Regions from separate parts of the Clostridium sp. CM038 genome, predicted to be linked through region 2. Evidence: a T-box and tRNA genes for the amino acid it is inferred to sense, from the RefSeq annotation. Region 2 holds a T-box; the other holds one or more tRNA genes.

Region 1 (7,748 bases), 760 kb from region 2:
AATCATTTGATTTCCTCCTTTAAAGGGATATTATATGCTTTTAATTCTTTTTTTAGAATCTGTAAATTTATTTCATCCATTTCACATAGTGGTAGTCTTAAAGCCCCGACTTCCATTCCCATAAGATTCATAGCTGTTTTTACAGGGATAGGATTAGTTTCTATGAATATAGAGCCATTAAGAGGAAGATACTCCAATTGTATTTTTAGAGCTTTTGCATGCTCGCCTTTTAAATATAATTCACACATGTTATGAATCACTGTAGGAATTATATTTGAAAGAACAGATATAACTCCGATACCTCCTAAGGAAAGTATAGGTATAACTTGGTCGTCATTACCTGAATAGATATCTATTCTATCTCCGCAGAGTGCTTTAATCTGTGCTATCTGACTTATATCGCCGCTCGCTTCTTTAATTGCTACAATGTTTTGTACTTCGCATAATTTTAGAAGTGTGTTTGGAGTAATATTAAGACCTGTTCTCGAAGGAACGTTGTATATTATTATTGGTGAAGTTACACTATTTGCAATTGCTTTGAAATGCTCAACTAAGCCTTTTTGAGTAGTCTTGTTATAGTAAGGCGTAATTACAAGTAATCCGTCTACGCCTATTTTTTCTGCCCATCTACTCATACTTATTGCAGCGGCAGTATTGTTACTTCCTGTGCCCGCGATTACTGGAATTCTCTTATTAACTAGATCAACTACAAATTTTATAGTCTCTTTTCTTTCTTGCTCTGTCATAGTAGAAGCTTCACCTGTAGTACCACATACTACAATAGCATCTGTCATGCTTTTGATATGCCATTCTATTAATTCTTCGAGTTTTTTAAAATCTACGCCTCTTTCATTAAACGGAGTGACTATTGCAACACCAGAACCTTTAAAAATACTCATAAGATTACCTCCTAGTAGTTTATACTATATAGTTATTAATTTAGATCGCTTTTAGTGAAGCATTTCGTAATATTCTTCATAATGAATTAGGAAACACATAAATTATCACTAAAATATTTTTCTTCATTAGATTATATTATATAGCCCATATGTAAAAATATATATACTTAAAAAAAAAAAACTGAAAATCAGCAAGGTATAATTTAATGGGTATATTTATAAAACTGTAATTTAAATCATATTATGATTAAATAACGGGTAATATTTATTTTTTATTATGAATAAAAAAACCTCAAATTGTAAAAAATATAAGATATTACAATTATAATTAGGAGGTATATGATGGGTAAAACACCTTTGAAAAAAGTTATAAAAGCTAAGTTAAGAACAAATAAAGAGTTAACTAAAAACGAAATGCTAAGAGAATCGTTAAAATATGAAATAGCGGAAGAATTAGGATTAACAGAAAAGATAGATGTGGATGGTTGGAGTGGATTAACAGCAGAAGAAACAGGAAGAATTGGAGGCTTAATGACAAAAAGAAAGAAAGCCATAAATCTCCCTAAAAACAAAGATTTTTAAAGATATTAAGCAAATTAATTTGGACAATATTTGGTATATAGGTTAGTATATTATATACCATTATAGTATTAAGAGGAATATAAAGGAGAAATGTTAATATGAACTGTTACAAAGAGTTTGCTTGTATATATGATGAATTAATCAATTCTGATATTGATTATAAAACATGGGCTTCCAAAATATTATGTATTTGCAAAGAGCATCACTTAGATATGGAGAGTTATTTAGATTTAGCCTGTGGTACAGCAAATCTTACTATAGAAATTGCAAATGAGTTTAAGCATACCTGGGCAGTTGATTTATCTTGTGATATGTTAAGTCAAGCAGAGAAAAAGATGAGGGATGCTCGGGTAGGAGCAAAATTTGTATGCCAAGATATTTGTGAATTGAATTTAGATAATACTTTTAACCTTATAACTTGCGGATTAGATTCTAGCAACTATATATTAAAAAAAGAAAATTTTAAAAAGTATTTATTAGGCGCTTATGATTTATTAAAACAGGATGGGTTATTCATCTTTGATATTAACTCTTATTATAAACTTACCAATGTGCTTGGTAATAATATTTATAATTACGATAGTGATGATGTAGTGTATATTTGGGAAAATTATTTAGAAAATGATATAGTACAAATGAATTTAACTTTTTTTGTAAAAGAAGGACAAGTGTTCAGACGCTTTGATGAGCAACACTCTGAAAGGGCTTATAAAGAAGAATATGTAGAAAGTGTTATAAAAGAAATTGGGTTCGAAATAATTAAAAAGATGGATAACTATGAAGATAAAGTAGTAAGTAAAATCACAGAGCGAATATGTTACGTACTTAAGAAGTAAAAAACAAAAATAGTTTACAGGAGGCTAGTATATGGATAAATTGGTTAGAGCTACTGCAAAGGAAGGCCAGGTTAGAATAGTCGCAGCAATAACTACGGGTTTAGTAAATGAGGGAGTTTCTATGCATTTGTGTGCACCCACGGCAGCAGCTGCTTTTGGTAGGATGCTAACGGCTGGTGCTCTTATGGGAAGCATGTTAAAGTCGCAGCAAGATAGTTTAACACTTCAAATTGATGGCGGAGGAGAAGCGAGAGGCGTGGTAGTAACTGCACATGCTGATGTAAGTGTAAAAGGGTACATAGGAAACCCTAATGTAGATTTGCCTGCAAACAAACAGGGGAAACTTGATGTAAGTGCTGCCGTTGGTACGGATGGTTATTTAAGGATTATAAGAGATATGGGACTAAAGGAACCGTACATAGGTCAAGTGCCAATCTGTACAGGTGAAATTGGGGATGACTTAGCTTATTACTTTACTGTATCAGAGCAAACGCCGTCTGCTGTGGGACTCGGAGTTTTAGTTGACACGGATATGAGCATTAAAGCTTCAGGAGGTTTTATAATCCAAATGATGCCTGGTGCAGACGAATTTTTAGCTGATATAATAACGTATAGGCTTGAAGAAATTCCATCTATAACTGAATTAATAGCAAAAGGGATGAACATCGAAGAAATTTTGGAATTTATTTTTGAAGATATGGAACTTAAAATACATGAAGAGGTTAAGCCGACGTATAAATGTGATTGCTGCAGGGAAAGGGTTGAGAGGGCCTTAATAAGTATAGGTAAAAAGGATTTAGAAGAATTATATAATGATGGTAAAACCGAAGAACTTAAATGCCATTTTTGTAATGAAAATTATGAATTTAATCATGAAGAAATTGGGCAATTACTTAAAGAAGCTAATTCATAGATAAAAATGCAGCTTTGGATAAAGAGAATATAGTATATGTGGTATTGCTTTTTATAGAAAGCAATACACAAACTATATTCAATAGTAATATATGTTTCAAATCGTAGCAAAGTGGAGTAAATTCGATAAATAGGGAGTATAATTTAAATATACGTGAATATTGACCATATTTATGGTTGACAGCCGTAAGAAAATCTTATAATATAATAAAGTACTCACAAAGTACACATGGACGAGGAAGTTAACAGTAAAGTAAAAAAACAGTTAATACATAAAGTTGTTGACAAGTTTTATGAAATGATGTAAACTGTACTAGTCTGATAAAGATATGTGGGAGCATAGCTCAGCTGGGAGAGCATCTGCCTTACAAGCAGAGGGTCACAGGTTCGAACCCTGTTGTTCCCACCACATATGGCTCAATAGCTCAGTTGGTTAGAGTGCCGCCCTGTCACGGCGGAGGTCGAGGGTTCGAGTCCCTTTTGAGTCGCCATTTGAATTTAGTGAATTTGAAAATTATTAAGGCTGGATAGCTCAGTCGGTAGAGCAGAGGACTGAAAATCCTCGTGTCCCTGGTTCGATTCCTGGTCTAGCCACCAGTGTTGCGGAAGTGGCTCAGTGGTAGAGCGTCACCTTGCCAAGGTGAACGTCGCGAGTTCGAATCTCGTCTTCCGCTCCAACTATAATTATGAATAATGGCGCTATAGCCAAGCGGTAAGGTCAAGGTCTGCAAAACCTTTATTCCCCGGTTCAAATCCGGGTGGCGCCTCCAAAACAATAAAAAGTAGTCTAAATGCTGATATTTCAGCATTTAGACTACTTTTTTTATTTCAGTATATTTTGGATTCGTTAGACTCTAAAAATACTACCTCTATCGATTAGTTTTCCATTTCTCAAAAATACAGGTTCTACCTTATGCTTATTTAAAAAATTTAATACTTCTTTCCCATACAAATAATGATCTAAGTGACCATAAAAAGCTAAGACATTATCTTCGATAAGACCTGTTACGCCACCTATAAAACCGTAGTTAAGCCCGGGAAGGATAATATCACCAGGTGGAATTAATAAAATATCTATTTTTTCAATGCTTAAAGCCTTAGCGATAGAAACATCACTAGTTATGACTGCATGATCATTTACAATGCAAGTAGAACATTTTGTATAACCTTGCTTAACGTTTATTAATTTTCTTGTTTTTAATAGTGACAAAAGATTAGTATCAGTAAAATTAACTGAGTGAATAAAAAGATTGCCTAGGCTTAATGAATTGAGACATATGTCATAAGGGTATTTATCTTTTAAAGTTGAATTTGATTTATAAACTTTATAATTTAACAAAATTAAGCTCAGTATGAATTCATTATCCATGTCTTTATGAACTATAATATCTTTGCCTAAAATATGCATAAGCATATCAGGGTGACCACATACAGCCTCGTATAAAATGTTGCTAGGTGGGCAAATAAGCAAGTTATATCCTCTAGAAACTAAATATTCTTTTTCTTCATTATGAATTCTAAAATCAACAATAATATTTTTCATTACAATACTCCTATTTAATATTTATTTTCTTATGTTTATTTTATAACACAAAGCTATCACAAATTGCAATATGTCGATAATTGTTTAATCTATTTTGCATATACATTAATATTACACACATACTATCTTAGTGAGAAAGGAGTGTGCGAAATGCTTTTATTAACTATTGTATATAATAGGAGTATGGAATGTATTATTGATGAAATTAAAGACATTAAGAAGTGTTTTGAAGATAAAAAAAATTTTTCAGGTATATCGGAAAATATAATAGGGGATACTCACGTAGTAAAGTTTTTTTGTGATGATGACAACTTAAGCGATGCTAGTATCAAAACATTTAATTTGCATGTTGCAAACATGTTATATAAAATAGTTGTAATGGAATTTTGTAAAAAAGGACTCAAAAAATTTTTAGATGAATCTTATTTTTTTCTGCAATATGATGAAATAGAACAAATTAAACCTAGGATACAAGAATACTTGAGTAGTGAGGGCGAAATATCCGGACCTAATGGAGTATATTGTATGAATAGGAAAAATAGTATAATTGATAAGATAACTAAATGTATAGAAGAAAATAATGAAATTAATATAAGTGGATTTTTAACCTTTAGGACAAAAGAGCTAAAGGGAGATTTAGAGTGCATAGTGGATAAAGTTGTGGAAGAGTATATGGTAGAGAAAGAATATAATGAGTTTATAAAATTGCTTAAATACTTTGTTGATGTTCAGGATAGTAAGGTAGATGAGATTAATATTCTAATTGAAAAAAACGGAAATTATCGTTTAACAGATGAAGAAGGTAATGATTTAGTAGGAAATATGATGATGGAGTTACCGGATGTTAAATTTGATTCAAAAGAAAATCGAGAGGAACTTATTATTAGCACTATGATAACCAATGCTCCTAAAAAAGTAATTATACACTGTGTAGAGCATTGTAAAAATAAAGAACTAATACAAACGATAAACAAGGTTTTTGCAGATAGGGTCTATTATTGTGATAAATGTGTTAAATGTGAAGAGATAAAAAAAGAAACTCTTGTATGGTAGTAAGGCATATTGATATGTGAATAAAATAAATAAAAAAGTGTTGACAAACAAATACTTAGATAGTATACTTTGAATTGTTGTGAGTGAAAATATAAAAAATATTTTAATATAATAGAGTTATCTTTTACAAGAAGAAACAGCCGTTTCTCACCTAACAGTAATGCTAGTTAGGTTAATTAGTAATTTAAATTTGTTACTATTAGGGACGGCATTTTGTCGTCCTTTTAATTGTTTAAATATTATATTTTTATCTAAATACACTTAGGAGGTGAAAATTATTAGTAAAAACAAAGATTTCATGATGAATGAAGAAATCAGGGTTAGAGAAATAAGAGTTATTGGAGCTGATGGTTCTGCATTGGGTATCTTGAATACTAAAGATGCGTTGAATCTTGCGGAAGAGAAAGATTTAGATTTAGTTATGATGTCTCCTACCGCGAAACCTCCAGTATGTAGAATAATGGATTTTGGTAAGTTTATCTATGAGCAACAGAAAAAAGAAAAAGAAGCTAAAAAGAAACAAAAAGTTGTTAATCTTAAAGAAATACGATTAAGTGCAACAATAGAAGATCATGATATTGCAATTAAGGCTAGTAATGCTAAAAAATTCTTGTTAGATGAAGATAAGGTAAAGATAACCGTAAGATTTAGAGGTAGAGAAATTGAAAACTCAAAAGTCGGACATAAGATATTAAAATCTTTTGTAGAAAAAATCGGTGATGTTTATATTGTTGAAAAACCAGCGAGACAAGAGGGAAGAAATATGATAATGATTTTAGCTCCCAAAAAAGCATAACTGAGAGGAGGAATTTTATTATGCCTAAAATGAAAACACATAGAGGCGCAGCAAAAAGATTTAAGAAAACAGGAACAGGTAAGTTAAAAAGAGCTAAAGCTTTTACAAGTCATATATTAACAAAGAAAAGCCCGAAAAGAAAAAGAAACCTTAGAAAAACAGCATATGTTTCAACAACTCAAATAAAATCGATGAAGAAATTGTTACCATACTTATAATTGAATGGTGATTAGGAGGTATATTAAATGGCAAGAATTAAGCGAGCAGTTAACTCTCGTAAAAACCATAAAAAAGTATTAAAGCTTGCAAAAGGCTACTATGGTGGTAGAAGTAAGTTATTTAAAACAGCTAATGAAGCAGTAATGAGAGCACTTAGAAATGGTTATATCGGAAGAAAATTAAAGAAAAGAGATTTTAGAAAACTTTGGATAGCTAGAATCAATGCTGCTACAAGGTTAAATGACCTTTCATATTCAAGATTCATGAATGGAATGAAACTTTCAGGCATAGATATTAACAGAAAAATGCTTTCTGAAATTGCAATAAATGATCCAAAAGCTTTTGCTGAATTAGTAGAAGTTGCAAAAAAACAATTACAAGCATAAAAATTATTTATTCAAAAATGTAGCCATACGGCTGCATTTTTTATTGCATTTTTGACAAAAACATGTAAAGTGATATAATTAGTAAAACATCATAGTTGAAAATTTAGAGGTGAATAATTTGAAATTAGATATTAAAGATCTTAAAAAGAAAAGCATATATACTCCTGTTCGGATACTTGCATTAGGGTTTGCTATAGTCATAGTCATAGGGGCTATACTATTAAGCCTACCTATAGCTTCGCAAAGTGGTAAAATTACGCCTTTCATAGATTGTATATTTACCTCTACATCTGCTGTGTGTGTTACGGGACTTATAGTACTAGACACGGGAACATATTGGACATATTTTGGCAAAACAGTGATCATGTTACTTATAGAAATAGGTGGACTTGGATTTATGTCTGTAGCTACTTTAGTTTTTTTAATTTTAGGGAAAAGAATAACATTAAAGGAAAGACTAGTGATGCAGGAAGCTATGAATGTAAACTCATTACAAGGGTTAGTGAAAATGGTCAGATATGT
Region 2 (7,748 bases):
TTTCCCTTAACCTCTTTTCTTAATTCATAAGTTAACGCGTTATCCTTATTTAATACAATCAGATCACCGTCACGTTGATATTTAAACACATTTTTCTTTGCATTTATATATTCCTCCATATCCTTATGAATATCTAGATGATTCACACTCAGATTTGTTACTACTGCTACATCCGTAGAAACCGTCATAGTCATAAGCTGAAAGCTCGACAATTCCAATACTACTTTATCCTCTTTGGTTATTTCTTCAATATTTGCGAACAGTGGTGTACCAATATTGCCTCCAACCCAAGTTTTATATCCTTCTTTTTTTAATATATTATATATTATTGTAGTTGTAGTTGTTTTTCCATCACTACCAGTTACGCCGTAAGTTTTAGCCGGGCAATATTTTATGAACTCTTCCATTTCGGAAGTTATATATGTTCCTTCTTTTTTTGCTTTCAAAAGAGCAGGGTTATCTACTCTCATAGATGGTGTTTTAAAAATAACATCAAACCCCGTTAGATCATCTAAGTAATCTTCCCCTAATACCAGCTTCACGCCCTCTTCTTCGAAATCTATTGCTACCTGTCCCAGTAAACTATAAGTTTTTTTATCAAAAGCTGTAACAACTGCCTTAAGCTTCACTAGAAAATGTATTAAAGGAATATTGCTAACTCCTATACCTACAACTCCAACTTTTTTTCCTTTTATAAATTCCTTAAATTCATTGAAATCCTTTTTCATATAACCCTCCATGTAATCTCCATATACTTTATATTATATTATTTATTTTACAAATTTATTTTATAATTTTTTAGATTTATTCTATAAAAAAACAACGCATAGTATAACCACAGCCTACTCAAGCCTCATTATATACTACACGCCATTCTCTAAACCAAACTAACTATTCCAATTTAAAATTTAAAATTGTAGTTTTCCTTCTATAAACTTTTCTAAATCATCTATACTTACCCTTATTTGATCCATTGTGTCTCTGTCTCTAATTGTTACAGTATTATCTTCTAACGTATCAAAATCTACGGTTATGCAGTATGGAGTTCCTATTTCGTCTTCTCTTCTATACCTTTTTCCTATACTTCCGGTTTCATCGTAGTCTACGTTAAATTTTTTACCTAGCATAGCAAAAACTTCGAGCGATTTCTCTGATAATTTTTTACTTAAAGGTAGAATAGCCGCCTTAAATGGTGCAAGTGCTGGATGTAAATGAAGCACTGTTCTTACGTCTCCGCCTTCAAGTTCTTCTTCATCATATGCATTAACTAAGAATGCAAGAACAACTCTATCTGCACCCAGAGAAGGTTCTATACAATATGGTACATATTTTTCATTAGTAATAGGATCTAGATAACTTAAATCATTCCCTGAATGTTCCATATGCTTCTTTAAGTCATAATCAGTTCTATCGGCAACGCCCCATAATTCTCCCCATCCAAAAGGGAACAAGAATTCTATGTCACAAGTAGCATTACTATAGAAAGATAATTCCTCTTCTCCATGGTCTCTAAATCTTAAATTTTCCTTTTCCATTCCCAAATTATATAAGAAATTAGCACAATACTCTTTCCAATATGCAAACCATTCTAAATCTGTACCTGGTTTACAGAAAAATTCCAATTCCATTTGCTCAAATTCCCTAGTTCTAAAAATAAAGTTCCCTGGTGTTATTTCATTTCTGAAAGCCTTTCCTACTTGGCCTATTCCAAATGGAACTTTTTTTCTTGAAGCTCTTTGAACATTTTTAAAGTTTACAAAGATACCCTGAGCCGTTTCTGGTCTTAAATATATCTCTGATTTTCCATCTTCTGTTATCCCCTGGGAAGTCTTAAACATTAAATTAAATTTTCTAATATCAGTAAAGTCTTTCTTTCCACATTTAGGACATACTATTTCATTTTTTGCTATATATTCTTTTAACTCTTCATTTGAGCATCCATCAGCACTAGCTACTTCTACTCCCTGATTCGTCATATGGTCTTCCACTAACTTATCCGCTCTAAATCTAGCTTTGCAATCTTTGCAATCCATTAGTGGATCTGAAAATCCTCCAACGTGACCCGTCGCAACCCATACTTCTGGGTTCATAAGTATAGCGCAGTCAACACCTACATTATATGGACTTTCTTGAACAAATTTTTTCCACCAAGCTTTTTTAACATTGTTTTTAAATTCAACTCCCAGAGGACCATAATCCCACGAATTAGCGAGCCCTCCATATATATCGGATCCCGGGAATACGAACCCTCTGTTTTTGCATAACGCAACTATTTTATCCATACTTTTTTCAAATGTCATATTAATCCCTCCTATTTTTTTATAATCTAATGATATCTCGTTTTATATACTTCTCAATGGTCATTACAAATATATTAATATTACATCTTGTATTCTTTCCTATTTGCCCTAAATATAACCAATTCAATCCATCACACCCGCATAAAGGCATGCTCTTTTATTTTACGTACAAAAAAAAGACTATACCCCAAGGGACGAAAATTATTTCCGCGGTTCCACCCTTATTGGCACATGCCCTACTTTAAGTTCTATACACTCAAAAGTTCCTTTCACAATAATACTTTGATTGTTTACACCAGCCACAACCTCTCTTATGAAGTACTACTACTACTCTTCTTTATCACAGTGAATTATTTTATTATACATTAGATTTCTTATAATATTGAGTTCCAAAAATAAAAAATGGCTCCGCGAAAAGGATTTGAACCTTCAACCTATCGGTTAACAGCCGAGTGCTCCACCGTTGAGCTATCGCGGATTATTATTGCTTACAACAACATTATAACATATACTATTAAAAATTCAATAGTTTTTTATTTTTTATTTAAATTTCATGATTTTAAGCACTGATGATTACGCTTAAGAAGTAAAAAGGATATTTTAGATTAACTAAAATACCCCTTTGATTTTTTTAAACTACTGGATTGGTTTCATTGTAGGGAATAGGATAACATCTCTTATTGAATAAGAATCCGTTAAGAACATTACCATTCTATCAATTCCTATACCCAGTCCTCCTGTTGGTGGCATTCCTGTTTCTAATGCGCTCATAAATTCTTCATCTATTAAATAAGCCTCATCATCACCCAGTTCTCTTTCTTTTGCTTGTTGCATAAATCTCTCTCTCTGAACTACTGGATCATTTAACTCTGAGTATGCATTACACACTTCTCTTCCAAACACAAAGCCTTCAAATCTCTCTGTAAACTCTTCATTCCCTCTCTTCTTCTTTGTAAGAGGTGATATTTCTACAGGGTAATCACATAAGAATGTTGGTTGAATTAGTTTCTCTTCCACATATACTTCAAATAATTCATTTAATATATCTGCTTTTGAGCAATTTTCTAATTCTTTTTTAAATTGTAAATGCTTTTCTTTAGCTATAACCCTAGCTTCTTCATTAGTAGCTATTTTATCAAAGTCCACCCCTGAATATTCTCTTACTGCATCTACCATAGTAATTCTTCTCCATGGTGGTGTAAAATCTATCTCAGTTCCTTGATAATTTACTTTCATAGTTCCATGAACCTTTTCACAAACGTAAGCTATCATATTTTCCGTAATTTCCATCATATCATTATAATCTGCATAAGCTTCATATAATTCTATCATTGTAAACTCTGGATTATGTCTTATATCTGTTCCTTCGTTTCTAAAGTTTTTACCCATGTCATATACCTTTTCAAAACCAGCAACAATAAGTCTTTTTAAATATAGCTCTGTTGCAATTCTAAGATACATCTCAATATCAAGCGCATTATGATGAGTACTAAATGGTCTTGCTGCGGCTCCTCCTGCTACTGTGGATAAAATCGGAGTTTCAACTTCTAAAAATCCTTTGTTATCTAAGTATTCTCGGATATATTTAATTATTGATATTCTCTTCATAAACGTATCTCTTACTTGTGGGTTCATTATTATATCTACTTCTCTTTGTCTAAATCTTAAATCAGGATCTTTTAATCCGTGCCATTTTTCTGGAAGTGGTTTTAGAGCCTTCGCTACAAGCTGAAAATCTACTATATGTAGTGATATCTCACCAGTTTTTGTAACAAAAGGTGTACCAGTTATGCTTACAAAATCTCCTATGTCAAAACTTTTATATTCTTTTAATTTTTCTTCGCCTACATCATCTATTTTTATGTATAGTTGTATTTTACCATATCTATCATGAATATCAGAAAAACCTGCCTTACCATGAACTCTTTTAGACATGAGTCTACCTGCTACAATAACCTGAGCGCCTTCTAATTTCTCAAAATTTTCTTTAACTTCTTGTGATGTATGAGTTCTTTCAACTTTGTACACATCAAATGGATCTTTGCCTTCTTCTTTTAAAGCAGATAATTTTCGTCGTCTTATGGTTACCTGTTCATTATATTTAGATTCAAGTTCATGCAAGTTTTTCTCTTCGCTTTTTTCTTCATTGTTTTTTTCGTTCGACATTAATATCCCTCCTGTTTTTCCCAGGTCAGAAAATAATTACTAATCATTTATTCTGCCATATTTCTTCTATGTATATATTTCTTTAGGGCACCTACCAATTATAAATTGTTAAGTACCCCTATGTTCTATAAAAATTAAATAATTTTTAAACAATTACCCACGTCGCACTTCCAATACTTCATACCTACCAACACCATCTGGAACTGCAACTTCTATAATTGCTCCTGATTTCTTACCAACGAGTGCACATCCAACTGGTGATTCATTCGATATTTTATTTATCATTGGATCTGCTTCTGCTGAACCCACTATATAAAATTCAACTTCTTCATCAAACTCATAATCCTTAACCTTAACTATAGATCCTATACTTACTACATCTATTTCAATATCGTTTTCATCTATAACACTTGCATTTCTAAGCATATTTTCCAATTGTATTATTCTACCTTCAACAAATGCTTGTTCATTTTTAGCTTCATCGTACTCTGAGTTTTCGGTTAAGTCCCCATACCCAAGTGCTACCTTTATTTTTTCAGTAATATCTTTTCTCTTGACAGTCTTAAGAAATTCTAATTCTCCCTCTAATTTCGTAATTCCCTCATAGGTCATTACATATTGTTTTGGTACGCTCATTTATTTCTCCCCTTTTTAATTTTTATTAAATAAATTAGTAAACATCCATAAAATTCACTATCAACTAACAATACCCTAGCATATTACACCCCAACTACAATACTGTTTTCCTCGAAATATAGCAATTTCATATAATTTATATAATATAAGACTATTAGTTCAAATTGATAAATTATCGATTCTAAGATTTATTCTTAGAATAACAATACATGTAACCATTTAGCCATTATAAATCAGAGCGTTACTATTGTCAATATGTTACGAACAAAATAGTCTAATATATTACATTATTGTTGAATTTTATTTTTTTAAGATATATACCATTATACTTAAGAGCTTTTTCAATGTCACTTTCTTGCATTTGACATAATATCGATCCTAAAAGTTCGATAGAAAAATCTCCTTTAAAAGTTTTCCAAGGCACATTATAACTTACATCATTTACAGCTATAATATTTTTTGGCGTGCTTATACTATTATCTAAGAACCAGACTAATTTCCCATCACCGAATTCATAGTCTTTAGATGAAACAATAAAATCGGCTATTTTAACAGCATATAGTTCATCATCTGTAACAATAGGAGATACACCAAAATTAGCGATAATATAATCTGCAAGCTTTCTAGCTTTTACCAAATCAGGCGATAAAAATACAATATACTTGCAATGCTTTGCTAATTCCACAATAATATTATAGTTTATTATTTCTACAGCATCATATATAACAATGCAGCAATTTTTCAAACTTTTGTTTCTCATTCTAATCATAAGTTGTATACTTTTTATAACACTAAAAGCTAAGAATCGCTTTTGAAATTCATTAAAATAATTATAATCCATAGGCCTCAGTGTTTTTGGCGATAATTGCACTTCATTACATTTACATATTTTTTTAGCATAAGTTAAATTGTTTAAATATGCTTTTCTATTAAAATTAGGTGGCATCCTTACACTCGTAACTTTAATATCTAATTCTTTAATGTATTCATTACTTATTACTTTCATCTTTAGTTTATCTTTAATTTTACTTAAAAATCCAAATTCATTATATAAATTATCTATATTTGAAGTTATACATAAAATTGGCTTCATACATCTGCACCTTATACATTAATGTACTATTATCTTATTCAGTGTTAATTATATAAATTCCCGTTTTAATTTTTAAATTATGCTTCTATGGTCTTCAAATAATTTTTATAAACCAAAAGTACCTGCTTTACCTCATCATAAGTATTTTTAGTATTAATTTCATTCTTAATCTCAGCACAGTTGTTAAGCCCTTTGATATACCAGGCTGTATGTTTCCTCATTTCTCTAACAGCCTTAATTTCTTCATAATATTTTACAGCTAAATTTAAATGCCTTATACACATATCTATTTTTTCTTCAGGAGTAGGGTATATAACTTTTTCTCCGTTTATTGCCTGCTTAATCTCTCTAAAAATCCATGGGTTACCCCTAGACCCTCTTGCAATCATTATAGCATCACAATTAGTGATTTCCTTTATTTTGACAGCATCCTCTACGGAAAATATGTCCCCATTACCTATTACCGGCACTTTAACATTTTCTTTTACAGCCCTTATAATATCCCAATCAGCCTTGCCTTCATACATTTGTTCGCGAGTCCTGCCATGCACTGCAATAGCATCTATACCCGCATCCTCCATATATTTAGCAAATTCTACAGCATTAACATTATTTGAATCAAATCCCTTTCTAAACTTCACTGTCACAGGCTTTGTTGAAACCTTTTTCATTTCTTTTATTATTTGCGCTGCTAGTTTAGGATTCTTCATCAAAGCTGATCCCTCTCCATTTTTCACTATTTTATGAACAGGGCACCCCATATTTACATCAACCATACATATATCGCTTCTTGCATTGAAAATTTCACAGGAACTAGCCATAATCTTAGGATCATTACCAAATATCTGAACGGCTACAGGTTTCTCTTGACCCGAAATTCGCATAAGAGATTCTGTATTGTCACTTCCATAATATAACCCTTTAGCACTTACCATTTCAGTATATAGTAGACCACACCCTAATTCTTTGCACAACCCTCTAAAAGCAATATCTGTAATTCCTGCCATAGGGGCCAAAAAAACATCGTTTTCAAAGTTAATATTTGATATTTTCATTAAATCACCTATTCCCTATTCTTCTCATAAATCATTCTAAGGCCTTCTAAGGTTAAATTCGGATGAAACTCATCAATAGCAGAAGACTCTTTGGTTATTAGTTTTGAAAGTCCACCTGTGGCTACTACAAAAGGCTCTTCTTCTCCCATACTAATCATTTCACTTTTCATTTTATTAACAATATAATCTACTTGACCAATATATCCATATATTATTCCAGACTGCATGCTTTCAACAGTATTTTTACATATAACTGTTTCTGGTTTTACAAGCTCCACCCGAGGTAGCTTTGCCGCTCTCTCAAATAGTGCTTCAGAAGCTATTTTAATACCAGGACATATAGTTCCACCTAAGTAATTAGCCTCTTTGCTTATAGCACAGAAGGTTGTAGCTGTACCAAAATCTATTAGTATTAATGATCTTTTATAAATTTCATGAGCTGAAACAGCATTAACAATTCTATCCGCACCTACTTCTTTAGGATTATCATATTTTACA

What was found. A T-box is a leader RNA that pairs with one kind of tRNA and senses whether it is charged. The one in region 2 lies ahead of ACWJKS_RS17430 (glycine--tRNA ligase), so its partner is inferred to be a tRNA-Gly.
Region 1: it has a tRNA-Gly gene. The T-box ahead of ACWJKS_RS17430 (glycine--tRNA ligase) is inferred to sense a tRNA for this amino acid. The anticodon was not compared.

Annotation. Positions count from the first base shown of each region.
Region 1 covers NZ_CM143651.1:3,029,331-3,037,078, reverse strand. The annotation lists gene dapB (4-hydroxy-tetrahydrodipicolinate reductase) at 1-6, opposite strand, end outside; gene dapA (4-hydroxy-tetrahydrodipicolinate synthase) at 3-899, opposite strand; gene ACWJKS_RS13940 (small, acid-soluble spore protein, alpha/beta type) at 1,242-1,481, shown strand; gene ACWJKS_RS13935 (class I SAM-dependent DNA methyltransferase) at 1,580-2,317, shown strand; gene hslO (Hsp33 family molecular chaperone HslO) at 2,349-3,230, shown strand; tRNA gene ACWJKS_RS13925 (tRNA-Val) at 3,563-3,638, shown strand; tRNA gene ACWJKS_RS13920 (tRNA-Asp) at 3,644-3,720, shown strand; tRNA gene ACWJKS_RS13915 (tRNA-Phe) at 3,751-3,826, shown strand; tRNA gene ACWJKS_RS13910 (tRNA-Gly) at 3,832-3,906, shown strand; tRNA gene ACWJKS_RS13905 (tRNA-Cys) at 3,925-3,999, shown strand; gene ACWJKS_RS13900 (DUF6873 family GME fold protein) at 4,077-4,772, opposite strand; gene ytxC (putative sporulation protein YtxC) at 4,923-5,825, shown strand; ribosomal protein L20 leader region at 5,948-6,059, shown strand; gene infC (translation initiation factor IF-3) at 6,094-6,621, shown strand; gene rpmI (50S ribosomal protein L35) at 6,642-6,839, shown strand; gene rplT (50S ribosomal protein L20) at 6,867-7,226, shown strand; gene ACWJKS_RS13875 (TrkH family potassium uptake protein) at 7,345-7,748, shown strand, end outside.
Region 2 covers NZ_CM143651.1:3,785,476-3,793,223, forward strand. The annotation lists gene murD (UDP-N-acetylmuramoyl-L-alanine--D-glutamate ligase) at 1-728, opposite strand, end outside; gene ACWJKS_RS17430 (glycine--tRNA ligase) at 909-2,300, opposite strand; T-box leader at 2,488-2,653, opposite strand; tRNA gene ACWJKS_RS17435 (tRNA-Asn) at 2,704-2,778, opposite strand; gene lysS (lysine--tRNA ligase) at 2,937-4,466, opposite strand; gene greA (transcription elongation factor GreA) at 4,620-5,102, opposite strand; gene ACWJKS_RS17450 (Rossmann-fold NAD(P)-binding domain-containing protein) at 5,377-6,195, opposite strand; gene dusB (tRNA dihydrouridine synthase DusB) at 6,273-7,250, opposite strand; gene ACWJKS_RS17460 (type III pantothenate kinase) at 7,259-7,748, opposite strand, start outside.